3 regions of the Arhodomonas sp. SL1 genome follow, and region 2 is predicted to be linked to each of the others. Evidence: predicted binding sites of a transcription regulator. Region 2 holds the regulator's gene; each other region holds the start of a gene.

The links. Region 2 encodes sigma-54, which starts transcription at its own class of promoters, with help from an activator protein. Its sites were predicted from a motif close to TGGCANGNTNCNTGCTT; they were not measured.
Positions count from the first base shown of each region.
Region 1: the regulator sigma-54 is predicted to act here: its motif matches at 2,523-2,539, upstream of ACQ754_RS16665 (pilin).
Region 3: the regulator sigma-54 is predicted to act here: its motif matches at 3,516-3,532, upstream of ACQ754_RS07165 (P-II family nitrogen regulator).

Region 1 is NZ_JBPODZ010000028.1:1,202-8,220, reverse strand. It holds gene ACQ754_RS16685 (Uma2 family endonuclease) at 1-267, shown strand, start outside; gene ACQ754_RS16680 (DUF4351 domain-containing protein) at 430-642, opposite strand; gene ACQ754_RS16675 (hypothetical protein) at 800-1,141, opposite strand; gene dinB (DNA polymerase IV) at 1,283-2,347, shown strand; gene ACQ754_RS16665 (pilin) at 2,643-3,074, shown strand; gene ACQ754_RS16660 (hypothetical protein) at 3,182-5,125, shown strand; gene ACQ754_RS16655 (glycosyltransferase family 2 protein) at 5,203-6,066, shown strand; gene ACQ754_RS16650 (methyltransferase domain-containing protein) at 6,453-7,019, shown strand, end outside.
Region 2 is NZ_JBPODZ010000006.1:8,264-15,282, reverse strand. It holds gene ACQ754_RS09900 (KpsF/GutQ family sugar-phosphate isomerase) at 1-273, shown strand, start outside; gene ACQ754_RS09895 (KdsC family phosphatase) at 273-830, shown strand; gene lptC (LPS export ABC transporter periplasmic protein LptC) at 823-1,407, shown strand; gene lptA (lipopolysaccharide transport periplasmic protein LptA) at 1,385-1,930, shown strand; gene lptB (LPS export ABC transporter ATP-binding protein) at 1,927-2,664, shown strand; gene ACQ754_RS09875 (RNA polymerase factor sigma-54) at 2,721-4,223, shown strand; gene hpf (ribosome hibernation-promoting factor, HPF/YfiA family) at 4,240-4,569, shown strand; gene ptsN (PTS IIA-like nitrogen regulatory protein PtsN) at 4,682-5,152, shown strand; gene ACQ754_RS09860 (HPr kinase/phosphorylase) at 5,149-5,898, shown strand; gene rapZ (RNase adapter RapZ) at 5,898-6,758, shown strand; gene ACQ754_RS09850 (PTS sugar transporter subunit IIA) at 6,755-7,019, shown strand, end outside.
Region 3 is NZ_JBPODZ010000004.1:18,867-25,885, reverse strand. It holds gene fhuB (Fe(3+)-hydroxamate ABC transporter permease FhuB) at 1-717, opposite strand, end outside; gene ACQ754_RS07175 (iron-siderophore ABC transporter substrate-binding protein) at 710-1,675, opposite strand; gene ACQ754_RS07170 (ammonium transporter) at 1,813-3,087, opposite strand; gene ACQ754_RS07165 (P-II family nitrogen regulator) at 3,120-3,458, opposite strand; gene ubiK (ubiquinone biosynthesis accessory factor UbiK) at 3,714-3,998, shown strand; gene ACQ754_RS07155 (YifB family Mg chelatase-like AAA ATPase) at 4,033-5,541, shown strand; gene ACQ754_RS07150 (putative bifunctional diguanylate cyclase/phosphodiesterase) at 5,535-7,019, opposite strand, start outside.

The DNA of each region.
Region 1 (7,019 bases), on a different contig from region 2:
GACCAGCGCTTCGAGGTCGTCCCCGACTGGGTCTGCGAGATCCTCTCCCCGGCCACCGAGAGCCGCGACCGCGAGGTCAAGCTCCCTGTTTACGCCCGCTACGGCGTCCCCCACGCCTGGCTCATCGACCCCCGCACCCAAGTCCTGGAGGCCTACGCGCTCGACGACGGCGAGTGGCGGCAGGTCGCGTTGTCCCACGCCGAGGACACCGTCACCGCCGAGCCCTTCCCCGAGGCCGGCTTCCGCCTCGGTGACCTGTGGCGGTAGTGCCCGCGTCGTCGAGTAACGGTTTGAGGTGGACTTGGACATGGACGCCTTCTTCCCGTCCGTGGAAGTGCTGCGTGGCCTAGAGATCGCCGGACGTCCCACGCGGTGGACGGCCGGGGGACCACTAGGTCGTGACCGGCCGCACGCCGTGCTCCCGCCCGCCTAGCCGAGAACATCCTCCGCCCGGCTGGCAGTGAGGATGCGCTCCGACCACTCCAGCAGCGTCTCGGCATCCGCGGACTCGATGCGCTCGCGTTGCTCCGGCGCCAGCGGCCCGAACCGGTGCTCCATCAGCCGAAGGAGCACCGCCGCCTCTCCCTGCTGAAGCCCCTGCTCTAGCCCCTGCTGCGTGAACCGCTCGGCGAATGTGCTCATGGCGTCCACCTCGTCGGCGTAGTGCCGTTGGAATTGCTGTCGTTCATTATCATTCCGCGGCCAATGGTGCAAAACCTGCCTAGCGTCTCAACATTCCACCGACGATAAACGCACCTCGACCCCGCAACCCTTGCGCGGCGGACGGTGAGTCTGACGCTCACCCCTCGCCGTCGAGACCCAGGAGCCGGACGCGCTGGAGCGTTTCCTCGCTGAAGCGAGCGAGCTCCTCATCGGTCCACAAGCCGAGGCGGCGGATGATCGCGATCTGCTGCCACGCGATCGAGCGGGCGGGGTTATCAAAGGCGTACGCCATGTCGTCATTGATCGCGTGCAGGCGGTCATAGACCGTGAGGTAGCGCTCATGGTTGGTCATGCCGTCATCGGTGCCTGTACACAGGCTCGCGATCTCGTCGAGCGCGCGGCGGCAAAAGCGGTCCAGGGCTTTCTCACGCAGGTCGCGGAAGACTTTCCAGTCTCGTTCGGGGATGCGGCTGCGCATAGCGATACTCCCACATGCGATGATAGTGAACGTTGCCCGTCAACGCCCGTCCCCCGCCTGGGGACGTCGCCCCCACGGCCGGCGACCATACTCGACGTACCGGCCCAGACCGGACACAGTCAAGGTTAGGACATGCCCCGCATGACCACCCGCACCATCATGCACCTGGACATGGACGCCTTCTTCGCCTCCGTGGAGCTGCTGCGCCGCCCGGAGCTCGTTGGCCAGCCCGTGGTGGTGGGCGGCCGAGGCGACCCCAACCGCCGCGGCGTGGTCTCCACCGCCACCTACGAGGCCCGACAGTACGGCATCCACTCCGCCATGCCCCTGCGCCGGGCCCTGGCCCTGTGCCCCCACGCCGTATTCCTCCCGGTGGACCTGGCCGCCTACCGCGCCGCCTCCGAGCAGGTCTTCGCCCGCCTCCGTGAGCTCTCGCCCCGCCTGGAGCCGGTGGGCCTGGACGAGGCCTACCTGGACATCAGCCACCGCGACGAGCCGCCCCGGGCCCTCGGCGCGCAGGTCAAGCAGGCCATCCGCGAGGCCACCGGCCTGACCGGCTCCGTGGGCCTCGCCCCCAACCGGCTGCTCGCCAAGATCGCCTCGGACCTGGAAAAGCCCGACGGCCTCACCGAGCTAACCGTCGACGACGTGCCCCACCGCGTCTGGCCCCTGCCCGTGCGCACCCTCCACGGCGTCGGCCCGCGCACCGGCGAGCGCCTGAGCGGCCTGGGCATCACCACCATCGGCGAGCTGGCACAAACACCGGTCGAACGCCTGGCCACCGTCTTCTCCCCCGGCCACGCCCGGGACCTCCACGAGCGCGCCCACGGGCAGGACGACCGCCCCGTCGCCCCGCGCCGCCGGCGCAAGTCCATCGGCCGCGAGACCACCTTCCAGACCGACTGCCGCTCCAGCGCCCGCCTCGCCCACCTCGCGGAGGAAATGCTGGAGGGCCTGCTGCCCCGGCTCACCGAGCGCGGCCTGCGGGCGCGCACCGTGACCGTGAAGGTCCGCTACCGGGACTTCGTCACCCACACCCGCTCGCGCTCCCTGCCCACGCCCACCGACGACCGGGACGCTCTCGCCGCCGCTGCGGACGCCTGCCTGCGCGAGCACCGCCTGCACCGAGCGGTGCGACTGCTCGGCGTGACGCTATCCCAGCTCAGCGACGCCCCGGCGGAGGGCCAGCAGCTCTCCTTCGTCTGACGCGCAACTAACGATGGAGTGACGCGGCACGTCAGTCGCGTATTGACAGGTGCCGCCACGGGTCACCTCGAGCCCGCGATCAGTCCTCAAAGATCATCACGCAGGAAAGGTGAGACCCGTCGATCCCCCCGCCACGACAGGCCCCGTCGCTGGGAACCGACGGAAGTGGCGCAGATGGCCCGAACCTTGCTTCAAGTCAATCGAGCACCGGGGCAGGACCGATATAAAGGGGCCACCGGCTCGCCGGGCACAGGGCACCGGGAACACAAGCTAGCTGACCAATAAGGAGTCCATCATGAAACGGACGCAACAGGGTTTCACCCTCATCGAACTGATGATCGTCGTGGCGATCATCGGCATCCTCGCCGCCATCGCCATTCCGGCATATCAGGACTATGTCGCTCGTTCCCAAGTCACGGAAGGGTTGAATCTTGCGAGCGGTCAGAAGACGACCGTAACAGAGTTCTATAATACAGAAGGCACCTTCACGGGTGCGGACAGCGGCAGTGCCGGAATCCCAACCGCCACCGACGTCAGCGGTGAGTACGTGGAAAAGGTGGCAGTATCTAGCGGCGTCATTACGGCAACATTCAACTCCTCTGGGGTCTCCGCCCCGCTCCAGGGCAATAGTGTCTCCCTGAGCCCAGTAACGAATGTGGGCTCAGTTGAATGGACCTGCAAATCCAGCAATATCGATGCCGAATACCTTCCGCAACGGTGTCGGTAAGTAAGGAATTCCTGCAGTGAACACCGGCAGACTCTGACGAGCGCTCCCTCTGTCGCTATTAGGGCTGTTTCCGATGGGAACAGCCCTCATTCAGGGTATACAACCAAATGCCAACCAAGCGGCATTCCCGCGACTACATTGTTTTTTCAGCGGTTGCCTTATGCCTTGGTCTCCTGGTGCTCCTCGCATATCGCCCGGGTCTCCAAGGACCTTTCCTGTTTGATGATTTCGCATCACTCTCTACACTCGGCGCCACGGGCGAAATCGATACGCTTGCAGAACTTCGGCGATACCTCGCGAGCGGGACCGCTGGTCCAACGGGTCGCCCATTCGCCCTACTAAGCTTCTTAATCGACGATTACAGTTGGCCTAGCAACCCGTACTCCTTTAAACGCACGAACCTCCTATTACATCTTCTGAACGGCGTTTTCCTTTTCTCCATCGTCCGACTCTTGTTACATTCCCAAAGTCCGACGCACACCACCCGCCCCGTTTTAATCCCCGGCTTTGTTACCTGTTTCTGGTTGTTCCACCCCCTCCTGGTTTCCACCGTTCTCTATCCCGTGCAGCGGATGACCATACTCGCCACCCTGTTCGTCCTCGTCGGCATTCTCATTTACCTCGTTGGGCGGCGATGCGTTCGTACTAAACCGGCCGTCGCCGCAATACTCATGACCCTAGCCATAGCAATATTCACACCACTTGCCGCACTTTCGAAAGAAAATGGCGCCATGCTACCGCTCCTCCTCTTCGTTATCGAATGCACTTTCATACGCGGCAGCCCATCCCTACTCTGGTGGCAGCAGCTCCATCGTCATATCCTGCTCACATTGCCCTCAGCAGCCATCCTTGGGTACCTTATCTCATACGCAGTCCGAGTTTGGCCGAACAATGGCGCCTATGCCGATCGTGCTTTTAGCCTTCCGGAGCGGCTACTAACACAAATTCACGTACTCGGCTCGTACCTACAGAATTGGTTTCTACCCGGCACGAATTATCGCGGCCTTCTAGGAGAATTCCCGATTGCCAGCACACTGGAAAACCCGGGAACCTTGTTCGGCCTTTCACTGCTCATCGCAATCACGGCGGCCGCACTCCATTTTCGAAGAACCCTTCCGCTTTCGGCTGGTGCTTGGTTATTTTTCCTCACTGGTCACGTCGTTGAGTCGACCGCTATCCCGTTGGAGCTGTATTTCGAGCACCGGAACTACCTCCCTACGCTCTTCCTTGGTTTCCCTATAGCGGGTATAGTTTTATGCGCCCTCAATAACCGTCTGCTTCAGCAGATCATATTAATGACCATTTTGGCCATCTTACTAGGTCTGACTTGGGACCGGGCGTCCCTATGGGGAGACCCGACGAACTTGCATGTCTATTGGGCCGAAAGGCATCCCTACTCCCAGCGCGCACAGCGCGCGGCGGCCCTAGAGCTAGAACGCACAGGACAACTGAACGAAGCGTACCAGTTACTACAGGGTGGGATCACCCGTATGCCCGATAACGCGGCGCTACACCTACATCAACTCGCCCTGCTCTGCAAATATGCCCCCGAGCGAACGGTCAACAAAGTATTCGCGCAGACCGTTACCGGAGTTCGCAATGGCACGTACGAACCGGGCACCTTTACCCTGCTGCGTCAACTCGTGCAGTCCATTACTGGCGGGCGATGCGATGGACTGGGACCTACGGACGCCGGCATCCTGCTTGACGCCGTGGCGGCTGGGCAGACCCCTGAGCAAAGTCGCTTTACGAAATTCCAGATCGCCCACACCCGCGCCGTAGTAACACTAAAGGCGGGAAATATCGGCGTCGCCGCGGACCTTTTTCGCGATGCTTTCGAACTCCGTCCGCACCCGGAGACGGGCCTCCAACAGGCTGCTCAACTAGCCACGGCCGGAGCACTGGACCACGCATTGGACCATTTGGCTCTTGTAAAGTCACACGTTCGTAGAGGGCAAACTCTGAATAATGTCATCGGCCCGAAAATATGGCTGCGAGACATTCAGCACTTAGAAAACCAGATTCGGGTAAACGGCGAAACTCAACAATAGAAACTGAATCATCGCCTCGGGCCACACCGCACGAACAACACCACGTCACAGGGCGAGCCAAACCCTAAAGGTTTCCCATGAACTTCGTCGCAGAAAAGCTATCTGTAGTTATTCCGGCAAAGAATGAATCTCGTAACCTGCGTCCTTTGATTTCCAAAATCAAAGAAGTGCTTGACCGGGAGTCGGAAATCATTGTCGTCGACGATGGGTCGAACGACCAAAGCGGGTCAATAGCTGAAGAAATCGGAGCAAAACTTATTTCAAGGGCGTACTCGTCCGGAAACGGCGCCGCGATCAAATCCGGGGCGCGCCGCGCCAGAGGCGATGTTATTATTTTTATGGATGGGGACGGACAGCACGATCCGAATGATATTCCGCGCCTACTTCATGTAGTCGCGACAGGTTCTGACATGGCCGTCGGCGCCCGACGTAGTGGCTCCCAAGGGAGCATAGGCAGGAGATTCGCGAACGCATTTTACAATCGTCTAGCTAGCTATATGACCGGTCACCGTGTTCAGGATCTAACCTCTGGGTTCCGCGCAGTGCGGGCAAACAAATTCCGCGAGTTCCTATACCTACTGCCCAACGGATTCTCGTACCCGACCACCATCACTATGGCGTTCTTCCGGGCAGGCTATAGCGTGGAGTATGTCCCCATCACCGCCGCAAAGCGCGAAGGCAAAAGTCATATCCGTCCGCTCCACGATGGGCTCCGTTTTTTGGTGATCATCTTCAAGGTTGCGACGCTGTACTCTCCACTGAAGATATTCGTTCCGGCCAGCGCCGGAATGTTCGGGTTGGGGCTGGCGTACTACGGCTACACGTACCTTACCCAAGGGCGTTTCACCAACATGTCGGCACTCCTGCTGACCACTGCTGTCCTCGCCTTCCTGATTGGCCTGGTCTCGGAACAGATTACTCAACTGATGTACAAGGACTGATCACTCCCTGTGCGTACCACGGAGGCACGTAGACCATGATCTTACGGCCATTGTTTTTCATTTGTAGTACAATACGCGACGACGCCTCCGCGTATGCATGCAGACGGCCCGGCGAATTGGCCTTCCACTTCGCGTTTCCTAACTATGCACGTGTCTCAAGAGGTGCCATGCATTGACCATACATTCCGGGAATGGCGCGTCAGCAGCACCCGGGCTCACAGTAGCGCTCATGCGCATGCCCACTGCGCCGAAGAGCAATCGAGTTGGCCGCCCAGGCAGCGCCATAATAAGGACGAGATTACTCCCTTATGTGTAACAATCGCGCCCGAAACGGAGCCCGCCCCGACCCCTCCTACCACGCTAGGCGTAAGACCCGATCTCTCCACATGGGCAGCCACATTGCCCGCCATTTAGACAGTCAGGTACGCACCTTTCTCGATATCGGATGCAACTCAGGCGCAGTTAGCAGCAATTTGCTCTACGCAGGAAAAGTCACCCACGCAACAGGCATCGACCTAAGCGGAAACGCGCTCCCCGCTGATCTCACCAATGATGAGAATTTTCGGTTTATCGAAAGCGACGTAACCGAAATTCCCTTGATTAATTACTATGACGCCGCCTTCTATGGCGCAGTACATCACCACATAGTAAAAACCTACGGACTAGGCATTGCCTTCCAAACACTCATTTCCATAGCTGAGCACTGCCGCCTGCAATTATTCTTCGAAACTGGAAGCCTCAAAGAGGGGCCCCGATGGGGATGGCAACGGGTTTTGAGTGAATACTTCAGTACCGACGAAGAGCATCACACAGCACTGCTCCGTCTTCTATCGCCCCGTGTTGCCTCCTTTCGCGTAATAGGGCGTTTCCCTATGCACGGAGTTCGCCGTTATCTTTTGTGCATCAACCTCGGAGAAAAACCTCAGACTAACGAAAGAAAAAAAATCGTTGAA
Region 2 (7,019 bases):
ACCGCCGTGGTCGATGACGGCGAACGGCTCATCGGCGTGTTCACCGACGGCGACCTGCGCCGCGCCCTGGATCGGGAGGTCGACGTCCACCGCACCCCCATCCGCGAGGTGATGACCCCCGGGGGCCACACCATCACCCGCGAGCGCCTCGCTGCGGAGGCGCTGGCGCTGATGGAATCCCACGGGATCTCGGCGCTTCCGGTCGTCGACGAGGAGCTGCGGCTGGTGGGCGCACTGAACATGCACGACCTGCTGCGCGCGGGCGTGGTCTGATGGACGCCTTCCGCGACGCCTACTGCGCCGCCCCGGAGGCCGGTGTGGTCGAGCGGGCCGCCGGTATCCGGCTGCTCGCCCTGGACGTGGATGGTGTGCTCACCGACGGCGCCGTCTACATGGCCGGCGACGGCGAGGCCTTCAAGCGCTTCCATATCCACGACGGCAAGGGTCTCGCCCTGTTACACGAGGCGGGCATCGCCACCGCCATCGTGACCGCCCGACGCTCCACGGCCGTAGCGGAGCGGGCCCGGGAGCTCGGGATCAGCCAGCTCCGCCAGGGCGTACGCGACAAGGGCGCGGAGATCACCGCGCTGGCGACCGAGCTCGAGCTCCCGCCGGCGGCCTGCGCCTTCGTCGGTGACGACCTGGTAGACCTGGCGGCCATGGCACGCTGTGGCCTGGCGGTGGCGGTGGCGGACGCCCACCCGCGGGTACGGCGCCGGGCCCACTGGGTCACCGCCCGCAGGGGCGGAAACGGCGCGGTCCGGGAGGTCTGCGAGCTGGTGCTCGCCGCCGGCGGGCTGCTGCAGGGGCTGATGGACGGCCATGATTGAGCGCAATCGGATCGCCTTCCCGCTGGTGGCGGCCGGGCTCATGGCGCTGCTGGTATGGTTGTCCTTCGGCGGGGTGGAGACGGGGCCGCCGGGCGCGGCACCGCCAGTGCGCGAGCCGCAGGCCCGCTACTACGCCACGGCGGTAGAGATCCGCAGCACCGACACCGCGGGGCGGCCGGAATTCCGGCTCGAGGCGGACCGAGGGGCCTACTTCCCCGCGGATGACCGCTGGCAGATGCAGTCGCCACGCTGGCGGCGGGAAGCGGACGGCGACGCACACGCCTGGCAGGGGCGCGCCGAACAGGCCGAACTGACGCCGCTACCCGATGGCACCCGGCTGCTGGAGCTCACCGGCTCGGTGGTACTGCACCGGGATCCGCCGCGGCCGTTGCGCCTGTCCACCGAGGTGCTGCGGCTCGAGCCCGCCCGGGACTATGCAGAGACGGAGCGGCCGGTCACGCTGGAGTCACCGGACAGCCGGCTCGAGGGCCGGGGGGCACGGGCCTGGCTGGACGAGCAACGGGTCGAACTGCTGGCGAATGTGAGGGGACACCATGACACGAACGGGACGAACTGAGGCGCTCGGTGGCACGCTGGCGATCCTCGCCCTGCTGGCGGGCCTCGGCCTCGCCAGCGGCTCCGCCACCGCGGCCGAGCAGGACAGCGCCGGTGCCCTGCACCTGAGCGCCGACCAGGGTGAGCTGGACAACGCGGCCGGCGTCAGCACCTACCGCGGCAACGTGGAGGTCACCCGGGGGGCGATGCGGATCACCGGCGACGAGCTCCGCGTCTACCGCGCCGACGGCGGCGGCGTGGGACGGATCGAGGTGGAGGGCACCCCGGCCACCTTCCGCGACCAGCGCGGTGACGGCGGCGATCCCGTCCACGCCGAGGCACCGGAGATGATCTACCACGCCGGCCCACCGGAACGCATCAACCTCTCCGGCGGCGCCTACCTGCAACGCGGTCGCGATGAGTTCCGGGGCGAGACCGTGCGCTACGACATCGCCGCGGACCGTGTGGAGGCCGACAGCAGCAGCGAGCGCCGGGTGGAGGTCACCCTGCACCCCGACGGCGAAGGGCAAGACGAGGGCCAATGAGCGACGCCGCCGGTCAGCTCCAGGCCAGCGCCCTGAGCAAGCGCTATCGCGGCCGGCAGGTGGTCTCCGACGCCGCTCTGTCGGTGGGGCCCGGGGAGATCGTCGGCCTGCTCGGCCCGAACGGCGCCGGCAAGACCACCTGCTTCTACATGATCGTGGGGCTGATCCGGGCCGATGCGGGTCGCATCCTCCTCGATGGCCGCGAGATCGGCGCGCTGCCCATGCACCGGCGCGCGCGCCTGGGGCTCGGCTACCTGCCCCAGGAGGCCTCCGTGTTCCGCAAGCTCAGCGTCGCCGATAACATCCTCGGCGTGCTGGAGCTCCGGCGGGACCTGGACCGGCAAGGGCGGACGGCGGAGCTGGAGGCCCTGCTCGAGGAGCTCAGCATCGGACACCTCCGCGAGCAGAGCGGGATCAGTCTCTCCGGCGGCGAGCGCCGGCGCGTGGAAATCGCCCGCGCCCTGGCCGCCCGGCCCCGGGTGATGCTGCTCGACGAGCCCTTCGCCGGCGTCGACCCCATCTCGGTGCACGACATCCGCGAGATCATCCGTCACCTGGCCGGGCGGGGCATCGGGGTACTGATCACCGATCACAACGTCCGCGAAACGCTGGGCATCGTCCACCGGGCCTATATCCTGAACGCGGGGGCGGTCATCGCCGAGGGCGAGGCGGAGTCGGTGCTCGCCGACGAGCAGGTACAGCGGGTCTATCTCGGCACCGATTTCCGCCTGTGACCGCTGGTATTGCATTGCACTATGATGACGGGTAACGGGGGGTACTACACGCGGCAATGAAACAATCGCTCCAGCTCCGTCTCGGCCAGCAACTGACCATGACGCCGCAGCTACAGCAGGCCATCCGGCTGCTGCAGCTGCCGACGCTGGAGCTGCGCGCGGAGATCCAGCAGGCGCTGGAATCCAACCTCATGCTCGAGGCCGCCGAGGACGGCGAGGAGGCCGCCACCGAGGAGGCCCTCCATGACCCGTACGGCGAGCGTGACGACAGCGAGGGGGACAACGAGGCGCAGGCAGCGGAGCCCAACGAGGCCGGACAGACGCGGGCCGACGACGAGCCCGACGCGCGGAGCCTCGGCGAGGATCTGCCGGTGGACAGCGCCTGGGACGACATCTACGACGGTGCCACCGTGTGGAGCCGGGGGGACCCCGAGCAGGACGAACGCGAGGCCGCGGGCCCGGCCCCTGGCACCGAGAGCCTGCGCGATCACCTGCTCTGGCAGGCCCGCATGAGCGACCTGCCCCCACGGGAGCTCGCCATCGCCGAGGCCATCATCGACGCGATCCGCGAGGACGGTTACCTCGCCGCCGACCCCGCCGAGCTGGTGACTGCCCTGCCCGCCGACTGGCAGGTGACCAGCGGCGAGATCGAGGCCGTGCTCCTCCTGGTCCAGCGCTTCGACCCCGCCGGCGTCGCGGCCCGGGATCCCGCCGAGTGCCTGCTCCTGCAGCTCGAGCAGATGCCGGCCGAGACCCCTTGGCGGGACGAGGCCATGGCCGTCGTGGGCGAGCATCTGGAGCTGCTGGCGAGCCGGCAGACGGCGCGGCTGAAGCGGCGTACCGGCCTCGGCGACGAGGCGCTGGCCGCGGTGCTAGGGCTCATCCAAGGGCTCGACCCGCACCCGGGGCTGCGCTACGGTAGCCAGCAGGTCGATTATGTCATTCCGGACGTCTTCGTTCGCGCGGAGGATGGCCGCTGGCAGGTGGAGATCAACCCCGATGCCCTTCCCCGGGTACGCATCAACGCCGAGTACGCGTCCCTGGTGCGGCGTGCCGATCGCAGCCCGGACAACCGCCTGATGCGCGAGCATCTCCAGGAGGCGCGGTGGCTGGTCAAGAGCCTGCGCTCGCGCAACGATACCCTGGTGCGGGTGGCGCGCTTCATCGTCGACCACCAGCACGACTTCCTCGAGCACGGTGAGGAGCACATGCAGCCGCTGGTGCTACGGGAAGTGGCCGAGGCGGTGGAGATGCACGAGTCCACCATCTCCCGGATCACCAACCAGAAGTACATGCACACCCCCCGCGGCACCTTCGAGTTCAAGTACTTCTTCTCCTCCCACGTGCAGACCAACGACGGGGGCGAGTGCTCAGCCACCGCCATCCGCGCCCGCATACGCCGGCTGATCGCCGGGGAGGACGCCCGGCGTCCGCTCAGTGACAGCCGTATCGCCAGCATCCTGCAGGATGAGGGCATCAATGTCGCCCGCCGCACGGTGGCGAAATACCGCGAGGCCATGTCCATCGCTTCGTCCACGGAGCGAAAGCGCCTTGCCTGAGACCCAAGGAGGCACTATGCAGATCGACATCACCGGGCACCATATCGAAGTGACCGACTCGCTGCGGGACTATGTAAAGGGCAAGTTCGACAAGCTCGAGCGCCACTTCGACAATGTGGTCGATGTGCACGTGATACTCACCGTGGAGAAGCTCACCCACAAGGCGGAGGCCACGCTGGTGCTGAGCGGGGCGCGGATCTTCGCCGAGGCCGTCCATGAGGACATGTACGCGGCGATCGATGCGCTCACGGATAAACTCGATCGCCAGGTGGTCAAACACAAAGAGAAACGCGCCGACCATCACCGCACCGACGGGCCGGTGAGTCAGGCGCTGGAAGAGGAATGAACGGCGCCGGCGCATAGCCGGCCCCGTCGAACGCCCGTGTGCGGAATCCAGGCCCCCGGCCTGCGGTACCGCACACGGGATCTCGGACACTGCCAGTTCAGGTCGGGGCACCATGAACATTGCCGCACTGCTCTCCCCCGAACGGGTACGCTTCGGGGCGCATGCCACCAGCAAGAAGCGCAGCCTCGAGCTGCTCGCCGAGCTGCTCGACCAGGACCCGGAGAAACCGGGTAGCCGCAGCATCTTCGAGAGCCTGATCGGCCGGGAACGCCTGGGAAGCACCGGCCTCGGGCGGGGCGTGGCCCTGCCCCATGCAAGGATCGCCGGCCTCGAGGCCCCGGTGGCCGCCGTGCTCAACCTGGATAGCGGCGTGGACTTCGACGCCATCGACCGTCAGCCGGTGGATCTGCTGTTCGCCCTGCTGGTCCCGGAGCACTCCACCGACGAGCACCTCCGGATCCTCGCCACCCTCGCGGAGATGTTCAGCGACAGCGCCTTCTGCGAGCAGCTGCGCGCGAGCGGTTCGGACGAGGCCCTCTACGAGCGGATCAACCAGCGACTCCTGGACGGCGCGCCTGCATGACGCCACGGGTCCGGGTATCGCGCACCGCCCTCGCCGCGGCCGTGTCGGCGCAGGCCCACGGCGGCGACGAGGCCATCGTGCTGCCGGTGCCCACCGAGCGCTGGTTCGGCGAGCGCGCCCCGCTGCGCCGCTACCCCGCCAGCGACGCCTGCGACGTGAGCGCATGGGTGGTGGGGTCGACGGCCACGGCGCCGGCGGACCCGGCGACCCCCTGGCTGCGCATCGACGGTGACGACGAGACCGTCGCCTGGCGCCTGGAGCGGGCATTGGAACGGCTCACCGCCGGTACCGGCATCCCCGGCACCCTGGTGCGGGTGGATGGTTCAGGCGTGCTGCTCGCCGGCGACAGCGGGGCGGGGAAGAGCCACACCGCCCTCGCCCTGCTGGAACGGGGCCATACCCTTATCGCCGACGATCTGGTCACCCTGGAGGGCGGCAGCGGCGCCGTGGTGGGCCGTCCGTCCGATCCGCGCGCCGGCGGCACACTCCTGCCCCGGGGCCTCGGCCCCCTGCGGGTCGATCGGCACTTCGGCCGGGACGCGGTGGCGACGGCGAGCCCCATCGCGCTGGTGGTCACCCTGGATCCGCAAGCGGGCACCGACGAGCGCCACAGCGGCTGGCAAGGGACCGGTCTACTGGGCCGCCCGCTACCGCGGCTCGCCCTGCGCCCCGGGCCGCTGATCGCCACCCTAATCGAGGCCGGCCTGCGCGAGACCCGCCTGTCCACCGGCCGGGAGCCCGGCTGATGCGCCTGGTCATCATCAGCGGCCTGTCCGGCTCGGGCAAGAGTGTGGCGCTGAGCACCCTGGAGGACACCGGCTTCTACTGTATCGACAACCTGCCGGTGGACCTGCTCGAGGCCTTCGGCCGCCACATCACCGCCATCGCGGGCGGCAATCGCGCCGAGGAGCGCTATGCCGTTGGCGTGGACGCGCGCAACCGTCCCGTCGATCTGGCGCGTTTTCCCGCCATCCTCGAGGCCCTGCGCCGCTCAGGCATCCACTGCGAGATCCTGTTCCTCGACGCCGAGCCGGAGACCCTGCTCAAGCGCTTCAGCGAGACCCGCCGCCGCCACCCGCTAAGCCACCTGGAGGCCTCCCTGGAGGAGGCGATCCGACGGGAACGCGAGCTCCTGGAACCCATCCTCGAGCGCGCGGACCTGACCATCGACACCACCCGCACCACCGTCCACCAGCTCCGGGACCTGGTACGCGAGCGGGTGGTGCGCGAGCCCTTCGCCCTGTCGCTGATGTTCGAGTCCTTCGGCTACAAGCACGGGCTGCCGCCGGATGCGGACTTCGTCTTCGATGCCCGCTGCCTGCCCAACCCCCACTGGCACCCTGAGCTGCGTGCCTACACCGGCCGGGACCCGGCGGTGCGCGACTACCTCGAGGCCCAGACGCAGGTCCGCGAGTACTACGAGCAGCTGGAGGCCTTTCTCAGCGCCTGGATCCCGCGCTTCCAGCAGGAGAACCGAAGCTATCTCACGGTGACGGTGGGCTGCACCGGCGGGCAACATCGCTCGGTCTACCTCGCGGAGCGGCTGTACGCGCGCTTCAGCGCCGAGCGTGAGCACGTGAGCCTGCGCCATCGGGAGCTGCCATGAGCGTTGGCCTGCTCATCGTCACCCACAATCGCATCGGCCAGGAGCTGCTGCACACCGCCAACACCATCCTCGGCACCTGCCCCCTGTACACCCGGCACCTGGACGTGCCCCAGGACAGCAGCCTCGAGGCGATGGTGCGCCGCGGCATGCGCATGGTACGGGAGCTGGATGCGGGTGACGGGGTGCTGATCCTCACCGACGCCTTCGGCGCCACGCCGAGCAACGTGGCGGTGCAGCTCGGTGACCGGGTCGGCACGGCGG
Region 3 (7,019 bases), on a different contig from region 2:
GGACAATCCGGCGATCCTTGCCCGGCGCAGGGATACACCCAGCCCGCGGGCCCCTTCATCGTCGAGCTCCAGGACCGTCAAGGTGCGCACCAATAGCAACGCCACCCCACCCGCCAGGGCCAATCGCGGGGCGAGGAAGGCGACACCATCCCATCCCGTTTGCGCCAGCGAGCCGGCCCCCCAGATCATCAAGCCCTTGAGCGCCTCGTGATGGAACAACAGCAGTACCATGGCCAGCGCCCCCAGGTAGAGGTTGACGACCATGCCGGCGAGCACGACCAGCAGCGGCGCGGCTTGCCGGCGCCAGGCCAGCGCCATGACCAGCCCCATGGCCGCAATGCCGCCGGCGAAGGCGGGCCATTCCCGGCCTGCGGCCAGCAACCCGGGGGCGAGCAGGGTCGCCAGCATGAGGGCCAGGTTGGCGCCGCTGGCCACACCCAGGGTGGTGGGGGCCGCCACCGGGTTGCTCAGGACCTGCTGCAGGAGCACACCGGCCAATCCCAGGGCCGCACCGCAGAGCAGCGCGCTGATCAACCGGGGCCACCAGCTGTAACGCAACCGCAGCAACTCCGGATGGGAGGGGGCCTCCCGCAGTGCCCGAAGCCCATCCACGATCCCGGCGCCGTCCTGCAGGGCGAGGGCCGCCAGCACCACAGCGAGGCCGGCGAGCCCAACGGCCAGGCGGGCCGGGGACAGCCCCCGCGACCCCTCACTCATCGTGCTCGCCCCGCGTGAGCCCGGCCGTCAGCACACGGGCGAAGCGCGCCGCGGCATGAGGCCCGCCGAAGCTCCAGACCGGGGGCAGGCGGACGACACTGCCATCGGCGACGCCCGGGAGCTGCCGCCACAGGGCACTATCCTGGAGCGCGGCGTCCACCCCCACCGGCATCGGCTCGACCACCACCAGCCTCGCGTCGTACTTGATCAACGCCTCGAGACCCACCAGCGCAAAGCCCCAGCGGTTGGTAGCGCCGCCCCAGGCGTTATCCAGGCCGAGCCGGACGATCACCGCGCCGTACAGGCTGTCCTCGCCGAACACCCGCACGTGTCGCGGGTCCATGAACTGCACCACAAGCAAGGGTCGCCGGATCTCACGCAGCCGCTCCCTCTGTGCCGCTACCACGGCCTCGGTCCGCTCGATCAGGGCCGCGGCGGCACGGGATCGCCCCACCAGCGCACCCACGCGGCGGGTGAGCCGGCTCAGCCCATCCCAGACCGGCGCGTCGGGTGCATACAGGCCGATCTCGGTGACCGGCGCAATGCGCGAGAGGCGAGGCTCCAGGTGGGAGAACATGGGGGAGATCAGGATTCGGTCCGGTTCCAGGGCTGCCAGTCGCTCCATGCTCGGCTGGCTCCTCAGCCCGAGATCCTTCACATCCCCGGGGAGCCGAGGCTCCCCGACCCAATCCCGGTAGGCGGCGGGCTGGGCCAGACCCACCGGCGTCACGTCGAGGGCGAGGAGGGTCTCGGCGATCGTCCAGTCCAGGGTGGCGATACGCGGTGGCTGCCCGTCGCCGTCGGCCCCGGCAACGGCGGTCACCAGCAGCAGCAGGACTGGCAGCAGGACCCACCCGCGGCGGGCCGTTACGGGTCCGCCGCTACCCTGCCCAGACCGGTACAGCAGGACGCATGGACGGCGGGCCACTATCCGGCAGGGCTGTTGGGCAGGCGACACCAGTGGGCTCCGGCGTTGCAGCAGTGGCCGGCAATTTACCCGTAAACGGAACCATTCGCAATTGCGACAACGATGCAAAGAAAACGCCCCAGGGGTATCCCCCGGGGCGTTGCGCGCTGACGCCGGTTGTTATTGGTTCAGGTCAGCTTGGTGAACTCGGGGTAGGCCTCCAGGCCGCACTCCCCGATGTCCACACCCTCGCTCTCCTCCTCCTCGGAGACCCGGATGCCGACCACCGCCTTGAGGATGCCCCACACGATGAGGCTAGCCACGAACACCCAGACGAAGATGGTCAGCGCCCCCACGATCTGGCCGAGCAAGCTGGCACCGTCGTTGGTGATCGGCACGATGAGCAGGCCGAAGATACCGACCACACCGTGCACCGAGATCGCACCCACCGGGTCGTCGATCTTCAGCTTATCCAGGGCGACGATGCTGAACACCACGATCACGCCGGCAACCGCACCGAAGATGGTGGCCACCAGCGCCGAGGGGGTGGAGGGCTCGGCGGTGATCGCCACCAGACCGGCCAGGGCACCGTTGAGTAGCATGGTGAGATCCGCCTTGCCGAAAGCCACGCGGGCAGTGGCCAGCGCGGCGATGGCGCCGCCGGCCGCGGCGGTGTTGGTGTTCAGGAACACCATGGCCACCGCGTTGGCGCTGGCGATGTCACCGAGCTTGAGCACCGAGCCGCCGTTGAAGCCGAACCAGCCCATCCACAGGATGAAGGTGCCCAGGGTGGCCAGCGGCAGGTTGGCGCCGGGGATGGCCCGAATCTCGCCCTTGGGCCCGTACTTGCCCTTGCGGGGGCCGAGCAGTATCACCCCGGCGAGCGCGGCGGCGGCGCCGGCCATGTGGACGATGCCCGAACCCGCGAAATCGGAGAAGCCGAGGTCGCCGAGCGAGTAGAGGCCGAACACCGAGGCCCCGCCCCAGGTCCAGGCACCCTCGAGGGGATAGATGAAACCGGTCATCACCACCGCGAAGGCGAAGAAGGCCCAGAGCTTCATACGCTCGGCGACGGCGCCGGAGACGATGGACATGGCGGTGGCGACGAAGACCACCTGGAAGAAGAAGTCCGCAGCGTCGGAGTATACCGACCCGCCGCCGAAGCCGGCCTCCGCGGAGGCGGCGAGGACCTCGTCGGCGTAGCCCGGCCCGCCCGCGATGCCGGCGAGGAAGATGTCACCGCCATACATGATCGCGTAGCCGCAGACCATGTACATGATGCAGGCGATGGCGAACAATCCCATGTTCTTGGTCAGGATCTCCGCGGTGTTCTTGGAGCGCACCAGCCCGGACTCGAGCATGGCAAAGCCGGCGGCCATCCACATCACCAGGGCACCGCAGATGACGAAGTAAAAGGTATCGATGGCGTACTGGAGCTCGAAAATCTGATTTTCCACGTTCAGGCCTCCATTCGGTTGTTCATGGGCGCCGCCGGTTACAGCGCGTCCTTGCCCGACTCACCCGTGCGGATACGGATGGCCTGCTCCAGCGGGAAGATGAAGATCTTGCCGTCGCCGATCTTGCCGGTGTTGGCGGCCTTCCCCACCGCCTCCACGGCGCGGTCGACCAGGTCATCGTCGAGGGCCACCTCGATCTTCATCTTCGGCAGGAAGTCCACGACGTACTCGGCGCCGCGGTAGAGCTCGGTATGGCCCTTCTGCCGGCCGAAGCCCTTGACCTCGGTGACAGTGATCCCCTTGACCCCGATCTCCGAGAGGGCCTCGCGGACGTCGTCGAGCCGGAACGGCTTGATAATCGCAGTGAGCAGCTTCATTGCAGGTCTCCCAGGTCCGCCGGCATCGCCGGCACTGCACAACACTCGATAGAGTCCTAGCATTTGCTATGCCAACCTAGGAAACCCCTTTTTATACAGGGCGTTATTAAATACGGTGCGTCTTGCTTTTCGATTACCGCCAGGACCGACGCACCAGATTGGTGCCGCCCCGTTCCGGTGCAACGCCGCGATGGTGCGTTCGCGCCGCCGCGGGCGCGGGCGTAGAATGCGGAAACAGGCAAAGGAGGGATGGATATGCTCAGTCCCAAGCAGCTCGACGAGATGGCCCGGCGGGTGAGCGAGCACCTGCCCGGGGGGCTCCGCGAGTTCCAGCAGGAGATCGAGAAGAACACCCGCACGGCAATGCAGTCGGCGTTCTCGCGCATGGAGCTGGTCACCCGCGAGGAGTTCGACGCCCAAGCCAAGGTGCTCGCCCGGACCCGGGCGCGGCTGGAAGGGCTCGAGCAGCGGGTGGCCGAGCTGGAGGCACGCCTGAACGCGGAGGAAGGTAGCGGCGGCGAGCAGCCCACCGCGGAGTGATTCCGCCCACCGGCGACTCGACAGGGAGGTCGATGTGTCGTCCCTTGCCATTGTCCATGCCCGGGCGGCCCTCGGGGTGGAGGCCCCACCCGTGGCCATCGAGGTGCACATGGCCGGCGGCCTTCCGTCGCTGTCCATCGTGGGGCTGCCCGAGACCGCGGTAAAGGAGGCCCGGGACCGGGTCCGCTGCGCCATCGAACACAGCGGTTTCGAGTTCCCCGCCCGGCGCTTCACCATCAACCTCGCACCCGCCGACCTCCCCAAGGAAGGCGGCCGCTTCGACCTGCCCATCGCCCTCGGGGTGCTGGCGGCGTCGGGGCAGATCCCCCGGGATGACCTGGCCGGTTACGAGCTGGCGGGGGAGCTCGCGCTTACCGGCAACCTGCGCCCGGTCAGCGGCGCGCTGCCGCTGGCCTTGCGCTGCCGGGAGGCGGGGCGAACCGCTATCCTCCCGGAGATCAACGCCGCCGAGGGGGCGCTGGTGGGGGAGGGGCGCGTCCTGGCGGCGGCCCATCTGCTCGACGTCTGCGACCACCTCGCCGGCCGCCGGACGCTGAGCGTCGCAGAGCCGGTGGCCCGCTCCAGCGGCGAGCGAATCCCCGATCTCGCCGACGTGCGCGGCCAGCAGCAGGCGCGCCGCTGCCTGGAGATCGCCGCCGCCGGCGGCCACTCCCTACTGCTGAGCGGCCCACCAGGCACCGGCAAGAGCATGCTCGCCGCACGCCTGCCCGGCATCCTCCCTCCCATGAGCGACGCCGAGAGCCTGGAGACCGCGGCGGTGGCCTCGGTGAGCGACGGCGGCTTCGACCCGGGACGCTGGGGCATCCGCCCGTTCCGGGCGCCCCACCACTCGGCCTCCCACACGGCCCTCACCGGTGGTGGCGGCAAACCCAGACCCGGGGAGATCTCACTGGCCCATAACGGCGTGCTCTTCCTCGACGAGCTCCCGGAATTCAGCCGCCGGGCCCTGGAGATGCTGCGCGAGCCGCTGGAGACCGGGGCGGTGGAGATCGCCCGGGCGACGGCGCGGGTGCGCTACCCCGCGCGCTTCCAGCTCGTCGCGGCGATGAATCCCTGCCCCTGCGGGCATCTGGGCGATCCGGCCGGGGAGTGCCGCTGCAGCCCCGAGCAGATCGCCCGCTACCAGGCGCGGATCAGCGGCCCCCTGCTGGACCGCATCGACCTGTTCTGCGAGGTGCCGCGGCTCGCCGCCACCGAGCTCCGTTCCGCCGCCCGCGGCGAGGACAGTGCCAGCGTCCGCGCCCGCGTCGTCACCGCCCGCGAACGGCAGCGCCGCCGCGACGGCGTCGCCGCCGCGTCGTTGGCCGCCGACGCCCTTGAGCGGGCCTGCGTCCTCGATGCCGAGGCGAGCCGGCTGCTGGAGGCCGCCTGCGAGCGGCTGCGGCTCTCGGCGCGCGGCTATCACCGCTGCCTGCGGGTGGCCCGGACCCTCGCCGACCTGGCCGGCAGCGAGGCCGTCACCGCAGCCCATGTGGCCGAGGCCGTGAGCTACCGCGAACGCCGCCAAGGCGCCGACTACTGAGCCGGTAACGACACTCGACCGGCGGCGAGCACCGCCTCCAGCTCATCGGCCGCTGCGGGGCGTGCGAACAGGAAGCCCTGGGCCGCCTCGCAGCCGAGATCCCGCACCGCCGCCAGCTGCGTGGCACTCTCCACGCCCTCCGCCACCGTGGTCAGGCGCATGCTCCGGGCCAGGGCCACAATGGTCTCCACCAACCCGGCGTCCATGGGATCACCGGGGATGTCGCGGACGAAGGACTGGTCCACCTTGAGACAGTCCACCGGCAGGCGCTTGAGGTAGCTCAGGGAGGAATAGCCGGTACCGAAGTCATCGATGGCCACCCGCACGCCATGGCCCTTGAGCTCGGCGAGCTTGCGCGTGTTGGCCTCGGGGTCGCGCATGGCGGCACTCTCGGTGATCTCCACCTCCAGCGCCTCCCCCGGCAGACCGGCGGCCTCCAGGGCCGCCAGCACCATGGCCGCGAAATCCTCCCGTTCCAGGGTCAGGGCAGAGACGTTCACGCTGGCCATGACCGTGAGCCCGCGCTCCCGCCAGCCCCGGAGCTGCCGGCAGCACGCGCGTATCAACTGCCGGTCGAGGAAGTGGACCAGACCTGCATCCTCCGCCGCGGCGATAAACCGCGCCGGCGGCACGTCGTCGCGGCTGCCCCGGTGCCAGCGGGCAAGCGCCTCGACCGCCTCCACCGCGCCGGTGGCGATATTGACCCGGGGCTGGTAGTGCAGCGTGATATCCCCACGGCTGATCGCCTCGCGCAGCTCGTGCTCCAGGTCAACGCGGGCATGGACGCGGCGGGCCTGGGCGGGGGAGAACTCGGCGTAGCCATGACCGCCGGACTTGGCGGCATACATGGCGATGTCCGCATGCTTGAGGAGCTCGGTGAGGCTGTCGCCATCGCGGGGATAGGTCACCAGGCCGATGCTCGTGCCCAGCCGCGCCGTGACGCCACGCACCCGGAACGGTTCCTCGAAGGCGGCCAGTACTCGCGCGGCACACCCGCGCAGCTCCGGCATACCGGCATCGGGGAGCAGCAGGGCAAACTCGTCGCCACCGAGGCGAGCCAGCAACCCACCGCCCTCCGCACAGGCGCGCAGGCGCTCCGCCACCTGCCGGAGCAAGGCGTCTCCGAGGTCGTGGCCCTGGGTGTCGTTGATATCCTTGAAGCGGTTCAGGTCCATGTACATCACGCCCACCGTCCCCCCTTCCCGGCGGGCGCGGCCGAGCAGCGCGTGACCGTGGCTGCGCAGCAGGCGGCGGTTGGCGAGGCCGGTGAGCGGGTCGTAGTTGGCCAGCGCCTCGATCTGGCGCTCACGCCGGCGGCGCTCGGTGATGTCGTTCCAAACCACGTGCAGGACCTTGCGCCCACCCAGGTTCATGGTGGTCAGGGTCACCTCGCAGGGGAACTCCTCGCCGTCGGCGCGCTGGTGCACCCACTCGAAACGGTGGAAGTGGCGCTCGAAGGCGGTGCGCACCATCTCCGC